DNA from 2 places in the Streptomyces sp. NPDC047049 genome. Region 2 is predicted to be linked to the other one. Evidence: predicted binding sites of a transcription regulator. Region 2 holds the regulator's gene; the other holds the start of a gene.
The links. Region 2 encodes HrcA, which represses chaperone genes, less so after heat shock. Its sites were predicted from a motif close to TTNGCACTCNGNNNNNCNGAGTGCNAA; they were not measured.
Positions count from the first base shown of each region.

Region 1: the regulator HrcA is predicted to act here: its motif matches at 1,887-1,913, upstream of groES (co-chaperone GroES).

Region 1 covers NZ_JBEYVM010000015.1:177,178-184,860, reverse strand. The annotation lists gene ABZ851_RS27605 (FtsW/RodA/SpoVE family cell cycle protein) at 133-1,485, opposite strand; gene groES (co-chaperone GroES) at 2,062-2,370, shown strand; gene groL (chaperonin GroEL) at 2,506-4,131, shown strand; gene ABZ851_RS27590 (hydroxyacid dehydrogenase) at 4,318-5,304, opposite strand; gene ABZ851_RS27585 (DUF2264 domain-containing protein) at 5,576-7,567, shown strand; gene ABZ851_RS27580 (SDR family NAD(P)-dependent oxidoreductase) at 7,603-7,683, opposite strand, start outside.
Region 2 covers NZ_JBEYVM010000002.1:513,992-521,674, reverse strand. The annotation lists gene ABZ851_RS06335 (HAD family acid phosphatase) at 218-1,042, shown strand; gene ABZ851_RS06330 (ribonuclease Z) at 1,126-2,031, opposite strand; gene ABZ851_RS06325 (histidine triad nucleotide-binding protein) at 2,038-2,397, opposite strand; gene ABZ851_RS06320 (16S rRNA (uracil(1498)-N(3))-methyltransferase) at 2,571-3,314, opposite strand; gene ABZ851_RS06315 (nitronate monooxygenase) at 3,311-4,399, opposite strand; gene dnaJ (molecular chaperone DnaJ) at 4,497-5,633, opposite strand; gene hrcA (heat-inducible transcriptional repressor HrcA) at 5,634-6,650, opposite strand; gene ABZ851_RS06300 (MBL fold metallo-hydrolase) at 6,845-7,579, shown strand; gene ABZ851_RS06295 (DUF3097 domain-containing protein) at 7,632-7,683, shown strand, end outside.

The DNA of each region.
Region 1 (7,683 bases), on a different contig from region 2:
ACCCCGCCCCGCGCAGCGGACCCCGCCCCGCGCAGCGGACCCGCCCGCCGCCAGGCGCAACGGCGAGAAGCCCCCACGGCGGGAAAGCCGAAAACCGCCCGAGGCAAAGCGCAGCGGAACGGTGGGAAAAGATCAAACCGGCTCACGCCGGCGCTGCGCATGGTCGCTGATCCGCAACAGCAAGGCCACCATCACCCAGTTCGCGACGAGGGACGAGCCTCCCTTGGCGAGGAAGGGGAGGGCCTTGCCGGTCAAGGGGATCAGGCCGGTGACGCCGCCGGCGACGACGAATACCTGGAGGAGCAGGGCGCCGGAGAGACCGACCGCGAGCAGCTTGCCGAATGGGTCGCGGGCGGTCAGCCCGACCCGCAGGCCGCGCTGGGCCAGCAGGACGTACAGCATGATCACGACCATCACCCCGGCCAGCCCCATCTCCTCGCCGACGGTGGTGAGGATGAAGTCGCTGTTGCCGGCGAAGCCGATCAGCTCGGGGTGGCCCTGGCCGAGTCCGCTGCCGGAGATGCCGCCGCTGCCGAAGCTGAACAGGGCCTGGCCGAGCTGGTTGGACATGCCCTCCGCGATGCCTTCCTTGGTGAAGGCCCGCATCGGGTCGAGCCAGGCGGTGACCCGGCCGTGGACGTGGGGTTCCAGAGAGCCGACGACGGCCGCGCCGACGACGGCCATCAGCAGGCCGCAGACCACCCAGCTGGTGCGGTTCGTGGCCATGTACAGCATGATCACGAAGACACCGAAGAAGATCAGCGAGGTGCCCAGGTCCCGTTCGAAGACCAGCACCAGCAGGCTGATCACCCAGATGGTGAAGATCGGTGCGAGCTGCCGCCCCGGGGGCAGTTGGACGCCCAGGACGCGGCGTCCGGCCAGTGCCAGGGCATCGCGGTTGACGGTGAGGTAGCCCGCGAAGAACACCGAGATCATGATCTTCACGAATTCGCCGGGCTGCAGCGACAGCGGCCCGAGCAGGATCCAGCGCTTGGCGCCGTACATGTCGGCGCCGAAGAAGGCCGGGGCCATCAGCAGCACCAGTGCGACCACCATCGTCAGATAGATGTAGCGCTGCAGAACGCGGTGATCGCGCAGCACCAGCAGGATCGCGATACAGACCGCCACCCCGATCACCGTCCACACCAGCTGCCCGCTCGCCGCCTCGGCGATCTTGAGCCGGGGCGTCTGCGCGTAGGTGAGGTCCAGGCGGTGCAGCAGCACCAGGCCGAGTCCGGTCAGCAGCGTCGCCAGCGGCAGGATCAGCGGATCGGCGCGGGGCGCGTAGCGGCGCAGGACCAGGTGCGGGACCAGCGCCACGAAGAACATGCTGACGGCGAAGCCGGCCAGCCCGCCGGGCAGCCGGCCGGTCATCGACAGGCCGGTGCAGGCGTACCCGAAGTCCGCGATCAGCACGGCGAGGGCGAGCAGCCATGCCTCGGTCCGCCGGCGGTCCGGTGCCTGGGCCAGCGCGGCGAACGTCATGGTGCGTTCGGCGTCGCTCTCCCGCCGCCGGGCCGCCCGGGGAACGCTGGTCTGTCCACGCACGGGTTTCCTCCGCCACTGAATCGTCGAGGCCGCGGGCCGGCCGGGATGTGCCCGGTTCGTCGGCAGGCAGTCGGGGAGGTAGACGAGGCAGCCGACGGCGTGGTTGCGAGGGAAGGAGAAGGTGTGTCCGATTTGATAGGAACATGGCCGTCGTCCGGCTTCTGTCCGTCCCGGGCCCGTTCTGCATCAGTCCCCGTCCCGTGCTGATCCGGCCCGCGTTCCGTCCTGGTCCCGCCCCGATCCGCCGCGGAAGGCCTGGCCGGCCGGGGTGCGGCCCGTCGTCGGCCACGGCTCGGGGCCGCCGGTCAACCGGGCGGAGGCAAGCGCACCCCGCCGCGCTGGCACTCCGCTTGACCGAGTGCTAACCGCGTCATAGTCTCGGCGTTGGCACTCTCCAGTGGGGAGTGCCAGACACACAGCGACGGGCAGGTCCGGCACCCGCGACGACGGATCGACCTGGTCGCCACCTCAGACAGTTAACCCCGTGAGATCTCCGAAGGGGGAGGTCGGATCGTGACGACCACCAGCTCCAAGGTTGCCATCAAGCCGCTTGAGGACCGCATTGTGGTCCAGCCGCTCGACGCCGAGCAGACCACGGCCTCGGGCCTGGTCATTCCGGACACCGCCAAGGAGAAGCCCCAGGAGGGCGTCGTCCTGGCCGTGGGCCCGGGCCGTGTCGAGGACGGCAAGCGCGTCGAGCTCGACGTCAACGTCGGCGACGTCGTGCTCTACAGCAAGTACGGCGGCACCGAGGTGAAGTACAACAACGAGGACTACCTCGTTCTCTCGGCTCGCGACGTGCTCGCGATCGTCGAGAAGTAAGTCACCCAGTTTTGCCGTGATCTGCGCCCCTGGTTCCCGCGTCTAAACAACCCGGGGCAGGGGCGCAGTTCGTTTGAGCGACAGCGGTCCCCACGTCGTGGCCGAGGATCGCAATGAGAGGACTTGAAGCAACCCATGGCGAAGATCCTGAAGTTCGACGAGGACGCCCGTCGCGCCCTTGAGCGCGGCGTCAACAAGCTTGCCGACACGGTCAAGGTGACCATCGGCCCCAAGGGCCGCAACGTCGTCATCGACAAGAAGTTCGGCGCGCCGACGATCACCAACGACGGTGTCACCATCGCGCGTGAGGTCGAGGTCGACGACCCGTACGAGAACCTGGGTGCCCAGCTCGTCAAGGAGGTGGCGACCAAGACCAACGACATCGCGGGTGACGGCACCACCACCGCCACCGTGCTGGCCCAGGCGCTGGTCCGCGAGGGTCTGCGCAACGTCGCCGCCGGCGCCTCCCCGGCCGCCCTGAAGAAGGGCATCGACGCCGCCGTCAAGGCCGTCTCCGACGAGCTCCTGGCGACCGCCCGTCCGATCGACGACAAGACCGACATCGCCGCCGTGGCCGGTCTGTCCGCGCAGGACAAGCAGGTCGGTGAGCTCATCGCCGAGGCGATGGACAAGGTCGGCAAGGACGGTGTCATCACCGTCGAGGAGTCCAACACCTTCGGTCTGGAGCTGGACTTCACCGAGGGCATGGCCTTCGACAAGGGCTACCTCTCGCCGTACATGGTCACCGACCAGGAGCGGATGGAGGCCGTCCTCGAGGACCCGTACATCCTGATCCACCAGGGCAAGATCTCCTCGATCCAGGACCTGCTGCCGCTGCTGGAGAAGGTCATCCAGGCCGGTGCCTCCAAGCCGCTGCTGATCATCGCCGAGGACGTCGAGGGCGAGGCCCTGTCGACCCTGGTCGTCAACAAGATCCGTGGCACCTTCAACGCCGTGGCCGTCAAGGCCCCCGGCTTCGGTGACCGCCGCAAGGCCATGCTCGGCGACATCGCCACCCTCACCGGTGCGACCGTCATCGCCGAGGAGGTCGGCCTCAAGCTCGACCAGGCCGGTCTGGACGTGCTCGGCACCGCCCGCCGGGTGACCGTCACCAAGGACGACACCACCATCGTCGACGGTGGCGGCAAGGCCGAGGACGTCACCGGTCGCGTCGCGCAGATCAAGGCCGAGATCGAGTCCACCGACTCCGACTGGGACCGCGAGAAGCTCCAGGAGCGCCTGGCCAAGCTCGCCGGTGGCGTGTGCGTCATCCGCGTGGGTGCGGCCACCGAGGTCGAGCTCAAGGAGAAGAAGCACCGTCTGGAGGACGCCATCTCCGCGACCCGCGCCGCGGTCGAGGAGGGCATCGTCTCCGGTGGTGGCTCCGCTCTGGTCCACGCCGCCAAGGTGCTGGAGGGCTCCCTCGGCAAGGAGGGCGACGAGGCCACCGGTGTCGCCGTCGTCCGCCGCGCCGCCGTCGAGCCGCTGCGCTGGATCGCGGAGAACGCCGGCCTCGAGGGCTACGTCATCACCGCGAAGGTCGCCGAGCAGGACAAGGGCAACGGCTTCAACGCCGCCACCGGCGAGTACGGCGACCTGGTCAAGGCCGGCGTCATCGACCCGGTGAAGGTCACCCGTTCCGCCCTGGAGAACGCCGCGTCGATCGCCTCGCTGCTGCTGACGACCGAGACCCTGGTCGTCGAGAAGCCTGCGGAGGACGAGCCGGCCGAGGCCGGTCACGGCCACGGGCACGCGCACTGACGCATAGCGCCGGGCAGTCCGCTGCCTGATGTATGAGACCCGGTCCCTGCCATGTGCGGGGCCGGGTCTTCCGTTTGTGGGCGGTGGGCGGTGGGCCGTGCGTTCGTGAGGGGATTCGTGGGGGAGGGGCATCCGGGGCCGGGCAGCCCTCCTTCCGGCCGTCGGGGACGCTTCGGTCCGGGGGCGTCAGGCCGAGTGGGGCAGGTGCTCCGGCCGTACGGGGTCGGTGAACGGCCGCCCCTGGGCATAGCGTTCGAGCTCGTCCAGGGCGTGATCGGCCAGTCGGTGGAGTTCGGTGCCCAGTGACCCCGCCACGTGCGGGGTGAGCAGGACGTTCGGCAGCTCGTACAACGGAGAGCCGGCGGACGGGAGGTCGGGCTCGGTGACGTCGAGGACGGCGTGCAGGCGGCCGGAGACCAGCTCGGGGAGCAGGGCCGCCCCGTCGACCAGCGAGCCGCGGGCCGTATTGATCAACGTCGCGCCGTCGGGCAGCAGCGCCAGTTCGCGGGCGCCGAGCAGATGGCGGGTGGCGGGCAGCTGGGGGGCGTGCACGGTGACGAGGTCGCTGCCGGCGCAGAGGGCGTCGAGGGGGACCGGCCGTGCGCCGAGCCGGCTGGCGTCGGCGTCGGTCACGTAGGGGTCGTACAGCAGGACGTGCAGATCGAACGGGCGCAGCAGCTCGATGACGCGGCGGCCGACACGGGAGGCGCCGATGACGCCGACGGTGCGGCGGTAGTTGCCGGCGGCGCCGAGTTCCCGGTGCCAGTCGTGGGCGGTGCGCAGGCCGCGGTAGCGGTGGGCGGCGTGCAGCACGCCTTTGCCCGCGAAGAGGATCGCGGCGAGGGTGTATTCCGCGACCGGGAGGGCGTTGGCGGCGGCGGCCGAGGCGACGGCGATACCGCGCTGCCAGCAGGCGTCGGTGAGGTGGTGTTTGACCGAGCCGGCGGCGTGCACGACGGCGCGCAGCCGCGGGGCCGCGTCCAGCACCCGGCCGGTGAGCCGCGGGGCGCCCCAGCAGGTGAGCAGCACCTCGGCGTCGGCGAGGGCGGCGGCGACCGCGGGGCTGGGGTCGGCCAGCTCGTGGGCGACGAGGTGGGGGTCGGTACGGGCGAGGGCCGTGAGACGGGTGTGGTGGCGGGCGTCGAGGAGCCGTCCGGCGATGCCGGGGCCCATCGACAGGAGCACCGCGGGACGGTGCGCCGCGCCGGGCGTGCGCCTCGTCCTTTCGGCCTGACCGCCGTGGTGCTGTGCCGGTGGGGTCATGCGTTCTCCTCCTTCGTGGTCCTGTTGCCTGGATGTGCGGCGTCCGTCTTGGCGTGCGGTGTGGTCTCCCGGACGTGCGGCGTGCCCTTGACGGGTGGTCAGCCACACCTGAAGGATTCCCGGCGGCCGGCCGTCATCCGCCGTCCCGGCCGGCCGTCATCCGACCGCCCCAGGGGACGCCATGCCCGAGCACCCCCGCCAGCGCCGCCACCCCCACCCCTTCCCGCTCCCGCCCGAGGACCGCCGCCGCAGCGCGTACACCGGCTGGACCCGCGCCCACTGGGAGGCGGTGGCCGACGGGCTGCTGCACGCCACCGCCCCGTACGCCTCCCCACGCCACGGCCTGATCACCCTGCCGGGCCCCCGCCCCAGCTCCTCAGGACCCCGCTCGGACGGCCTCGAAGGCTTCGCCCGCACGTTCCTGCTCGCCGCCCTCCGCGTCGCCGGCAGCAACGGCCATGACCCGCACGGCCACCTCTCCCGCTACGCCGAGGGCCTGGCGGCGGGAACCCGATGCCCCACCGACGCACGGGAGTTGACGTCCGCGGAGCCCGACTCCTGGCACCGTATCGGCACCGTCCGGCAGGCCCGCGTCGAAGCCGCCTCGCTCGCCCTCGGCCTGCGGCTGACCCGCCCCTGGCTGTGGGACACCCTCGACGACAGCGTCCGCGCCCGCGTCGCCGACTGGCTGCTGCCCGCCCTCGGCCCGTCCCCCGTGGACAACAACTGGTGGCTCTTCGGCCTCACCGTCGGCGGTTTCCTGCGTGCGGCAGGCGTCGAGACCGTTCGCGCGCAGGCCGCCATCGACCGCGCGCTGACCCGTATCGAGGACTGGTACCGCGGCGACGGCTGGTACACGGACGGCGACAACCGCGCATTCGACCACTACAACGCCTGGGCGATGCACTTCTACCCGGTCCTGCACGCCCACCTCGGCGGCGACCGGACGCTCCTGGCCACCTACGGACCCCGCCTGCACGCCCAACTGGACGACTACACCCGCCTCTTCGACGCCAACGGCGCGCCCCTGCCGTTCGGCCGCTCCCTCACCTACCGCTTCGCCGCCACCGCCGCCCCGTGGCTGGGCGCCCTCACCGGCCACACCCCGCTCACCCCCGGCGCCACCCGACGCCTCGCCTCCGGGACCCTGCGCCACTTCCTCGACCGGGGAGCCGTCGCCCAGGACGGCCTGCTACCGCTCGGCTGGTACGGCCCCTACGTGCCGATGCTCCAGCACTACTCGGGCCCGGCCTCCCCCTACTGGGCGGCCAAGGGATTCCTCGGCCTCCTGCTCCCCGCCGGCCACCCCGCCTGGACCGGCCCCGAGGCCCCTCTCCCCGCCGAAACCGCGGACGCCGCCCGGCCCCTCGGCCCCACCGGCCTGCTCCTGCAGTCCACGGCCTCCGACGGCCTGGTCCGCCTCCACAACCACGGCAGCAACTCCACCCTCGCCGCCCCCGACCCCTACTACGCCCGCTTCGCGTACTCCACCCGCACCGGCCCGACCGCCGGCGGCCGGCTCCCGACTGAGGACCGGCCCCTTCCCGACGGCCCGCCCCAGCTCGGGGAACAACCCCTGCCCGCCGAACAGCCCCTGCCCGACAACCACTTCGGCCTGCTCCTCGACGGCCGCCTCACCACCCGCGGCCCCGCCACCCCGCACACCACCGGCCCCGGCCGGGCCTCCTCCACCCACACACCCCGCCACGCCGACGGCACTGACCTCCCGGGCATCCGGATCCTGTCCGCCACCCTGGTCCACGGCCGCGCCGAACTCCGCGTCCACCTGGTCACCGGCGCCGCCCCCGGCACCCGCGTACGCCAGACGGGCTGGGCCACCACGCCCGACGGCCCCACCGCGCAACTCCACCCCGTCCACGGCTACGACACCCCGCCCCGCCGCACCCCGACGGGGAGCACCCTCATCGGCCCCGGCACCCGCACCGCCGTCCTGGAGGGCAGCACCACCTCAGGCCCCGGGGGCACCCTCTTCGCAGCCCTGGCATCCCTGACGGGGGACCCGGACCCCGCCCCCGTACACACCCTGGCGACCACTCACCTCACGGGCCACGGCATCCAGGTCACCTGGCACGACGGCACCCGCGCCCACCTGGCCCTGCCCCTTTCGCCCGCGGGAGGTGACGGGCGGGCGGGGCCGGCGCCCGGGAGCTGAGGGGCCGGCCCCGGCCCGCGGGACGTCACACCGCGTCAGCGGGGCCCGTACTTCCGGCCGGTACGGGACGTCAGGCCGCCCAGCACGCCACGGGGCGCCAGCTTCACCGCGCCCAT
Region 2 (7,683 bases):
GCACAGGACCACGGCCGGGTCCGTGATCTCCGGCCCGGGGCCGCCGGCCGCGCGCCCTCTCGGGTGCCCTCCGCCGCCAGGCCGGCGTCCGGACCGCGGCGATCTCCACGGCCAGTGCCCATGAGCCTTTACCAAGCGTTGAATCTTCGCGCGTAGATACCGACTTGATGCTCTGTTAGACCTACGAAGTCCACTGATGCCTCCCAAGGAGCCGCGCATGCCCCGCCCCGCCCGTTTCCGCCCCGCCCTCACCCGAAGGGCCCGGCTCGGCGCCGCGACGGTCGCCGCTCTCGTCACCGGCACCGCGGTCTTCGGCATAGGCCAGGCCACCGCCGAACACTCCGTGCCGCGCACCGACAAGGAGATCCCCAACCTCACGCAGGTGCAGGACAAGATCAAGGCGTACTACGGCGACACGGTGACGGCGGACGGCGAGCACTACGCCTCCCCGCACAGCAACTACGCCCGCCAGGTCCGCGGCATCGAGGCCAAGGCCCGCACTTACCTGTCCAAGGCCCTTGCGCAGCAGGGCCGGACGGGCAAGCAGGGCAAGCAGCCCAAGCCGGCCATCGTCCTCGACATGGACGACACGACCCTGCTCACCTACAACTACGAGCTCCAGGTCGGCTTCCACTACACCGAGGAGAGCCAGGACAAGTACCTGGCCCACCACGACATGGACCCCGTCTTCGGCATGAACCGGCTGGTCAACTGGGCGCACGCCAAGGGCGCCGAGGTGTTCTTCCTGACCGGCCGCAAGGAGGCTCAGCGCGACTGGAGCGTGCGCAACCTCAAGAACGTCGGCTACGACGTGCCCCTGGACGCCGGGCACGTCTACCTGAAGAACAAGGAGCACCCGCCGGCCTACCTGCCCTGCGGCGCCACCTGCACGACGGTCGAGTACAAGTCGGGCACCCGCAAGCACATCGAATCCCTCGGCTACCGCGTCGTCGCCAACTTCGGTGACCAGTACAGCGATCTGAACGGCGGCGCCGGGGACCGGACGTTCAAGCTGCCGAACCCGATGTACTTCCTGCCGTAAGCAGGGGTCGCACGCCCGGCGGGGCGCGGCGCACGCTCCCCGCGGCACGGCGCACGCCCGGCGGACGGACCTCCGCCGGGCGTTCAGCGCCGCTTGGGCACCGGCACCCGCATCAGGTCCCTGGCGATGGTCAGCTCGCCCGTGAAGCCCGCCTCGCGGGCCTGCCGCTCGAACTCGGCGGGGTCGTCGTAGCGCTGCGAGAAGTGCGTCAGCACGAGGTGCCGCACCCCCGCCGACGCCGCGACCCGCGCCGCCTGCCCGGCGGTCAGGTGTCCGTGGTCGGTGGCCAGCTGGACGTCCTCGTCCAGGAACGTCGACTCGATCACCAGCATGTCCGCCCCCTCGGCGAGCGCATGGACGCCGTCGCACAGCCGGGTGTCCATGACGAACGCGAAGCGCTGGCCGGGACGCCGCTCGCTCACCTCGTCGAGGGTGACGCCGTTCAGCTCGCCGAGCCGCCGCAGGCGCCCGACGTCCGGTCCGGCGATGCCGTGCGCCGCCAGCCGCTCCGGCAGCATCCGGCGCGCGTCCGGTTCGATGAGCCGGTAGCCGTACGACTCGACCGGGTGCGAGAGCTTGCGCGCCTCCAGGACGTACGCCGCCGAGCGCTCCAGCTCCCCGTCCACGGCCACCGGCCGCTGGACCAGCCGGACCGTCTCCCGGTACGCGGTGGCATAGCGCAGCCGCTCGAAGAAGTGCTCGCCGCTGGCCGGGTAGTGGGCGGTGACCGGGTGCGGCACCCGGTCGAGGTTGATCCGCTGGATCACCCCGGCCAGGCCGAGCGAGTGGTCGCCGTGGAAGTGCGTGACACAGATCCGGTGGAGGTCGTGGGCGGCGACCCCGGCGCGCAGCATCTGCCGCTGCGTTCCCTCGCCGGGGTCGAAGAGCAGCCCCTGGCCGTCCCACCGCAGCACGTAGCCGTTGTGGTTGCGGTGCCGCGTGGGCACCTGGCTCGCGGTGCCCAGGACCACCAATTCACGTACGGACACGGTGCGTTATCCGGGGGGCCACTGCAGGCCGCGGCCACCGAGCACGTGCAGGTGGGCGTGGAAGACGGTCTGGCCCGCTCCGGCGCCGGTGTTGAAGACGACCCGGTAGCCCCGGTCCTCGACCTTGTCCTCGGCGGCGACCTCGCGGGACTCGCGCAGTATGTCGGCGATGATCTGCGGTTCGGCGGCGGCCAGGCTCGCCGCGTCCGGGTAGTGCGCCTTGGGGATCACCAGGACGTGGGTGGGCGCCTGGGGGTTGATGTCGCGGAACGCGACGGTGGTGTCGGTCTCCCGGACGATCGTCGCCGGAACCTCCTTCGCCACGATCTTGCAGAACAGGCAGTCGGCCTGCGGTTCTCCCGCCACCGGTGGCTCCTTCCGGGTCATCCGTCCTGCGCACGGTGCGCACGGCCTCGGATGCTACCGGGCAGGCCGTACCCGGGCGCCCACCCCACCCCACGCCGCGCGGTCCCCGCGCCGGCCCGGCCGCACACCGCACGGGAGCGCCCGTCACCCCGAAGGCCGGGGAACGCGTCTCCCTAGCTCCAGCGCCCGGTGCGCCCCAGCAGCAGCGCCGTGGCCGCGGTGCCCGCCGTGGAGGTGCGCAGCACGGTCGTGCCCAGGCGGTAGGGCCTGGCGCCCGCCTCGGCGAAGAGGGTCAGCTCCTCCGGGGAGACCCCGCCTTCCGGCCCGACGACGAGCACGATCCGGCCCTCGGCGGGGAGTTCTGCGGTGGCGAGCGGGGAGCTGCCCTCCTCGTGGAGGACGGCGGCGAAGTCGGCGTCGGCGAGCAGGGTGGCCACCTGCTTGGTGGTCAGCGGGTCCGCGACCTCGGGGAAGGTCAGCCGGCGCGACTGCTTGCCCGCCTCACGGGCCGTGGCACGCCATTTGCCCAGTGACTTGGCGGCCCGCTCACCCTTCCACTGGGTGACGCAACGCGCCGCCGCCCAGGGCACGATGGCGTCCACACCGGTCTCGGTCATCGTCTCGACGGCCAGCTCGCCGCGGTCGCCCTTGGGGAGCGCCTGGACGACGGTGATGGTGGGGTCCGGCGACGCCTCGGTGCGCAGTTCGGCGACCGCGACGGTGAGCCGGTCCTTGCCCTCGACGGCGGCGACCGTGCCGTGCGCGCCGGTGCCGTGGCCGTCCGTCAGGACGACCTCCTCGCCGGCCCGCAGCCGGCGCACCGACACCGCGTGCCGGCCCTCGGGGCCGTCCAGGGTCAGCGTGCCGCCGGCCCGTACGTCCGCGAGCGAATCGACGAGGAACACCGGAGCGGTCATGCGGCGCCGCCGGCGCGTGGGCGGCTCAACGCGGCGCGCGCCGCGTCCAGTTCGACCGCCAGTACGTCCACGAGCCGCCCGGCGGGCAGCTCCCGCGCCAGCCGGTGCCCCTGGCCGGCCCACAGGCTCATGCCCTGCGCGTCGCCCGCCTTGGCCGCGGCCTTGCGCACCGTGGAAGTGAGGTAGTGGACGGCGGGGTAGGCGGCCGGGGCATACGGGCCGTGCTCGCGCAGGAAGCGGTTGACCAGTCCGCGGGCGGGCCGCCCGGAGAACGCCCGGGTCAGCTCGGTATGCGTGAACAGCGGGTTGGTCAGCGCCTGCTTGTGCAGCGGGTTGGCGCCCGATTCGGGGGTGGCGAGGAAAGCGGTGCCCAGCTGCGCCATGCTCGCCCCGGCGGCCAGCACCGACGCGATCTGCGCCCCGCGCATCAGCCCGCCCGCGGCGATCACCGGGATCTGCACGGCCTCACGGACCTGGCCGAGCAGCGCCAGCAGCCCCAGCCCCGAGCCGGTCCCGTCCGCATGCGGATCGTCCCGGTGGGTGCCCTGGTGGCCGCCGGCCTCCACGCCCTGCACGCACACCGCGTCGGCGCCCGACCACTGGGCGGCCTGCGCCTCGGCGGCGGTGGTGACCGTGACGACCGTGTACGTGCCGACCGCGGCGAAGGAGTCGAGGACGGCGCGCGAGGGGCAGCCGAAGGTGAAGGACACCACCGGCACCGGATCGTCCCGCAGGGTCGCGAGCTTGGCCTCGTAGCCGTCGTCGATGGGGCCGTCGGTGTCACCGAGCTCGGTCTCGTACCAGGCGGCCTCGCCCGCGAGTTGTTCGCGGTAGACCTCGACGACGGAGCCGTCGGCCAGCGAGGGCTGCGGCATGAAGAGGTTGACGCCGAAGGGCCGGTCGGTCAGCGACCGCAGCTGTTTGATCTCCTGGTACATGCCGTCGGCGGTTTTGTAGCCGGCGGCGAGGAAGCCGAGGCCGCCGGCGCCGCAGACGGCGGCGGCCAGCTCCGGTCCGGAGCCGCCTCCCGCCATCGGGGCCTGCACGATCGGATGGCGGCAGAGATCGGTCAGTGCGGTGGGCATGAGCACATCGTGTCACGCCCACCGCACCGTTCCGAACCGGGGCCGAGGCCGCCGCGCCGCCGGGTGGAACGGCTGCGGCCCCCGGGCTCACCTGGGGCTATCGCCCGTTGAACGCATCCTTCAGACGCGAGAAGAGACCCTGCTGTCCGGGCTGGAACTGCCCCGTGGGCCGCTCCTCCCCGCGGAGCTTGGCCAGCCGCCGCAGCAGATCTTCCTGGTCGGGGTCGAGCTTGGACGGTGTCTGCACCTCGACGTGGACGATGAGGTCGCCCCGGCCGCCGCCGCGCAGATGGGTCACGCCGCGCTGGTGCAGCGGAATCGACTGGCCGGACTGGGTACCGGGCCGGACATCGATCTCCTCCACGCCGTCCAGCGTCTCCAGCGGGCACTTCGTGCCCAGCGCCGCCGCCGTCATGGGAATGGTGACCGTGCAGTGCAGATCGTCGCCGCGCCGCTGGAAGACCGAGTGCGCGACCTCGTGGATCTCCACGTAGAGATCACCGGCGGGGCCGCCGCCGGGGCCGACCTCGCCCTCGCCCGCGAGCTGGATGCGGGTGCCGTTGTCGACACCGGCCGGGATCTTGACGGTGAGCGTGCGGCGCGAGCGGATCCGGCCGTCGCCGGCGCACTCGTGGCACGGCGTCGGCACGACCGTGCCGAAGCCCTGGCACTGCGGGCACGGCCTGGACGTCATGACCTGGCCGAGGAAGGACCGGGTGACCTGGGAGACCTCACCGCGGCCGCGGCACATGTCGCAGGTCTGCGCCGAGGTGCCGGGGGCCGCGCCCTCACCGCTGCAGGTCGTACAGACGACGGCGGTGTCGACCTGGATGTCCTTGGTGGTGCCGAAGGCGGCTTCGTTCAGCTCGATGTCGAGCCGGATCATGGCGTCCTGGCCACGGCGGGTGCGCGAGCGCGGTCCGCGCTGCGACGCGGTGCCGAAGAAGGCGTCCATGATGTCGGAGAAGTTGCCGAAGCCCGCACCGAAGCCGCCCGCGCCCTGGCCGCCGCCGGCCTGCGAGAGGGGGTCCCCGCCGAGGTCGTAGACCTGCTTCTTCTGCGGGTCCGACAGCACCTCGTAAGCGGCGTTGATCTCCTTGAACCGCTCCTGGGTCTTCGGATCCGGGTTCACGTCCGGGTGCAGCTCGCGCGCCAGCCGGCGGAAGGCCTTCTTGATCTGGTCCTGCGAGGCGTCGCGGCCGATGCCGAGGACCGAGTAGTAATCCGTGGCCACTTACGACTCCGCGAGGATTTGTCCGACGTAACGTGCCACTGCGCGTACCGCTCCCATCGTTCCGGGGTAGTCCATGCGGGTCGGTCCGACCACGCCGAGTTTGGCGACTGCCTCGTCGCCCGAACCGTAGCCGACCGTGACGACCGATGTGGACGCCAGGCCTTCATGGGCATTCTCATGCCCGATGCGTACGGTCATGCCCGAGTCCTTGGCCTCCCCGAGCAGCTTGAGCATCACCACATGCTCCTCAAGGGCTTCCAGCACCGGCCGGATGGTCAGGGGGAAATCGTGTCCGAAGCGCGTGAGATTGGCGGTGCCGCCGATCATCAGGCGCTCTTCGGTCTCTTCCACCAGAGTTTCCAGCAACACCGACAGCACTGTCGAGACCGTGCCGCGGTCGTCCTGCTCGAAGGACTCCGGAAGATCCTGCACCAACTGCGGCACATCCGCGAACCGGCGGCCGACGACCCGGCTGTTGAGCCGGGCCCGCAGATCCGCCAGGGAGGTTTCGCCGAACGGTGCCTGGCAGTCGATGAGCCGCTGCTCGACCCGGCCGGTGTCCGTGATCAGTACGAGCATCAGCCGGGCCGGGGCCAGGGCCAGCAGCTCGACGTGCCGGACCGTGGACCGGGTCAGGGACGGGTACTGCACGACGGCGACCTGCCGGGTCAGCTGCGCCAGCAGCCGGACCGTGCGGCCCACCACGTCGTCGAGGTCGACGGCGCCGTCCAGGAAGTTCTGGATGGCCCGCCGCTCCGGGCTGGACAGCGGCTTGACGCCGGCCAGCTTGTCGACGAACAGGCGGTAGCCCTTGTCGGTCGGGATCCGCCCGGCGCTGGTGTGCGGCTGGGCGATGAACCCCTCGTCCTCCAGGACCGCCATGTCGTTGCGGACGGTGGCCGGGGAGACCCCGAGCCGGTGGCGTTCGGTGAGCGCCTTGGAGCCGACCGGCTCCTCCGTCCCGACGTAGTCCTGGACGATGGCGCGCAGCACCTCCAGCCTGCGTTCACTGAGCATCCCGCGCACCTCCAGTCCGGCCGTCCGCCGCTTCGTTTCTCCTGGCACTCACACGGGCCGAGTGCCAGACCTTGAGCCAGTGTACGGCCGGGTAGCACGGGCGCGGCAAGGGCGGGCGCGCGGAGTACCCGTCCGATGACCGTGATCGGCCGATCTGTCGGGCAACGCTATCGCGATGGCGCTAGCGTCTCGGTATGCGTACTGCTTGGGAAGAGGCCGGCTGGGAACGGCTCGGTGACGGTGTCGCCAGGCGCCGGATGCCGGGCTGGGACGAGACGATCGGGGTGATCGCGGGGAGCACCGGGGTGATGATCGTCGACACCGGCGCGACCCTGCGCGACGGCGCGGATCTGCGCCGGACGATCCGCGGGGTGCTGGGCCGGGACGTGACGCATATCGCGCTCACCCACCCCCACTTCGATCATGTGCTGGGCACGGCCGCCTTCGCGGGCGTCGCGGTGTTCGGGGCGGCCGGACTGGGCGAGCTGCTGCGCCGCGGCAAGGACGAGCTGCGGCACGACGCGATCCGGCACGGCGTCGCGCGGGACGCCGCCGCGGAGGCCGCCGATCTGCTCGTCGCCCCGCACCACCAGGTGCACGGCCAGCTGACCGTCGAGCTGGGCGACCGGCAGGTGCTGCTCGCCAATGTCGGCCCCGGGCACACCGCCCACGATCTGGCGGTCCTGGTACCGGGCCGGGGCGGCGAGCCGGAGATCGTCTTCTGCGGTGACCTGGTCGAGGAGTCCGGCGAACCCCAGGCGGGCCCCGACGCCCTGCCGCGGCAGTGGCCCGGCGCGCTGGACCGGCTGCTGGCCCTCGGCGGCGAGGAGGCGCGGTACGTTCCCGGCCATGGCGCCGTGGTGGACGCCCGCTTCGTCCGCGCCCAACGCGACGCCCTGGCGGCCCGCTTCGGCGTGGCGCCTTCCTGACCCCGCTCCTGACCCCCTGCCCGCCCCCTCCCGACGGAACAGGCCCCACACGATGCAGAACAGGCACTACAGCCCGGACCTCACCCCACCGTGGAAGAAGCAGC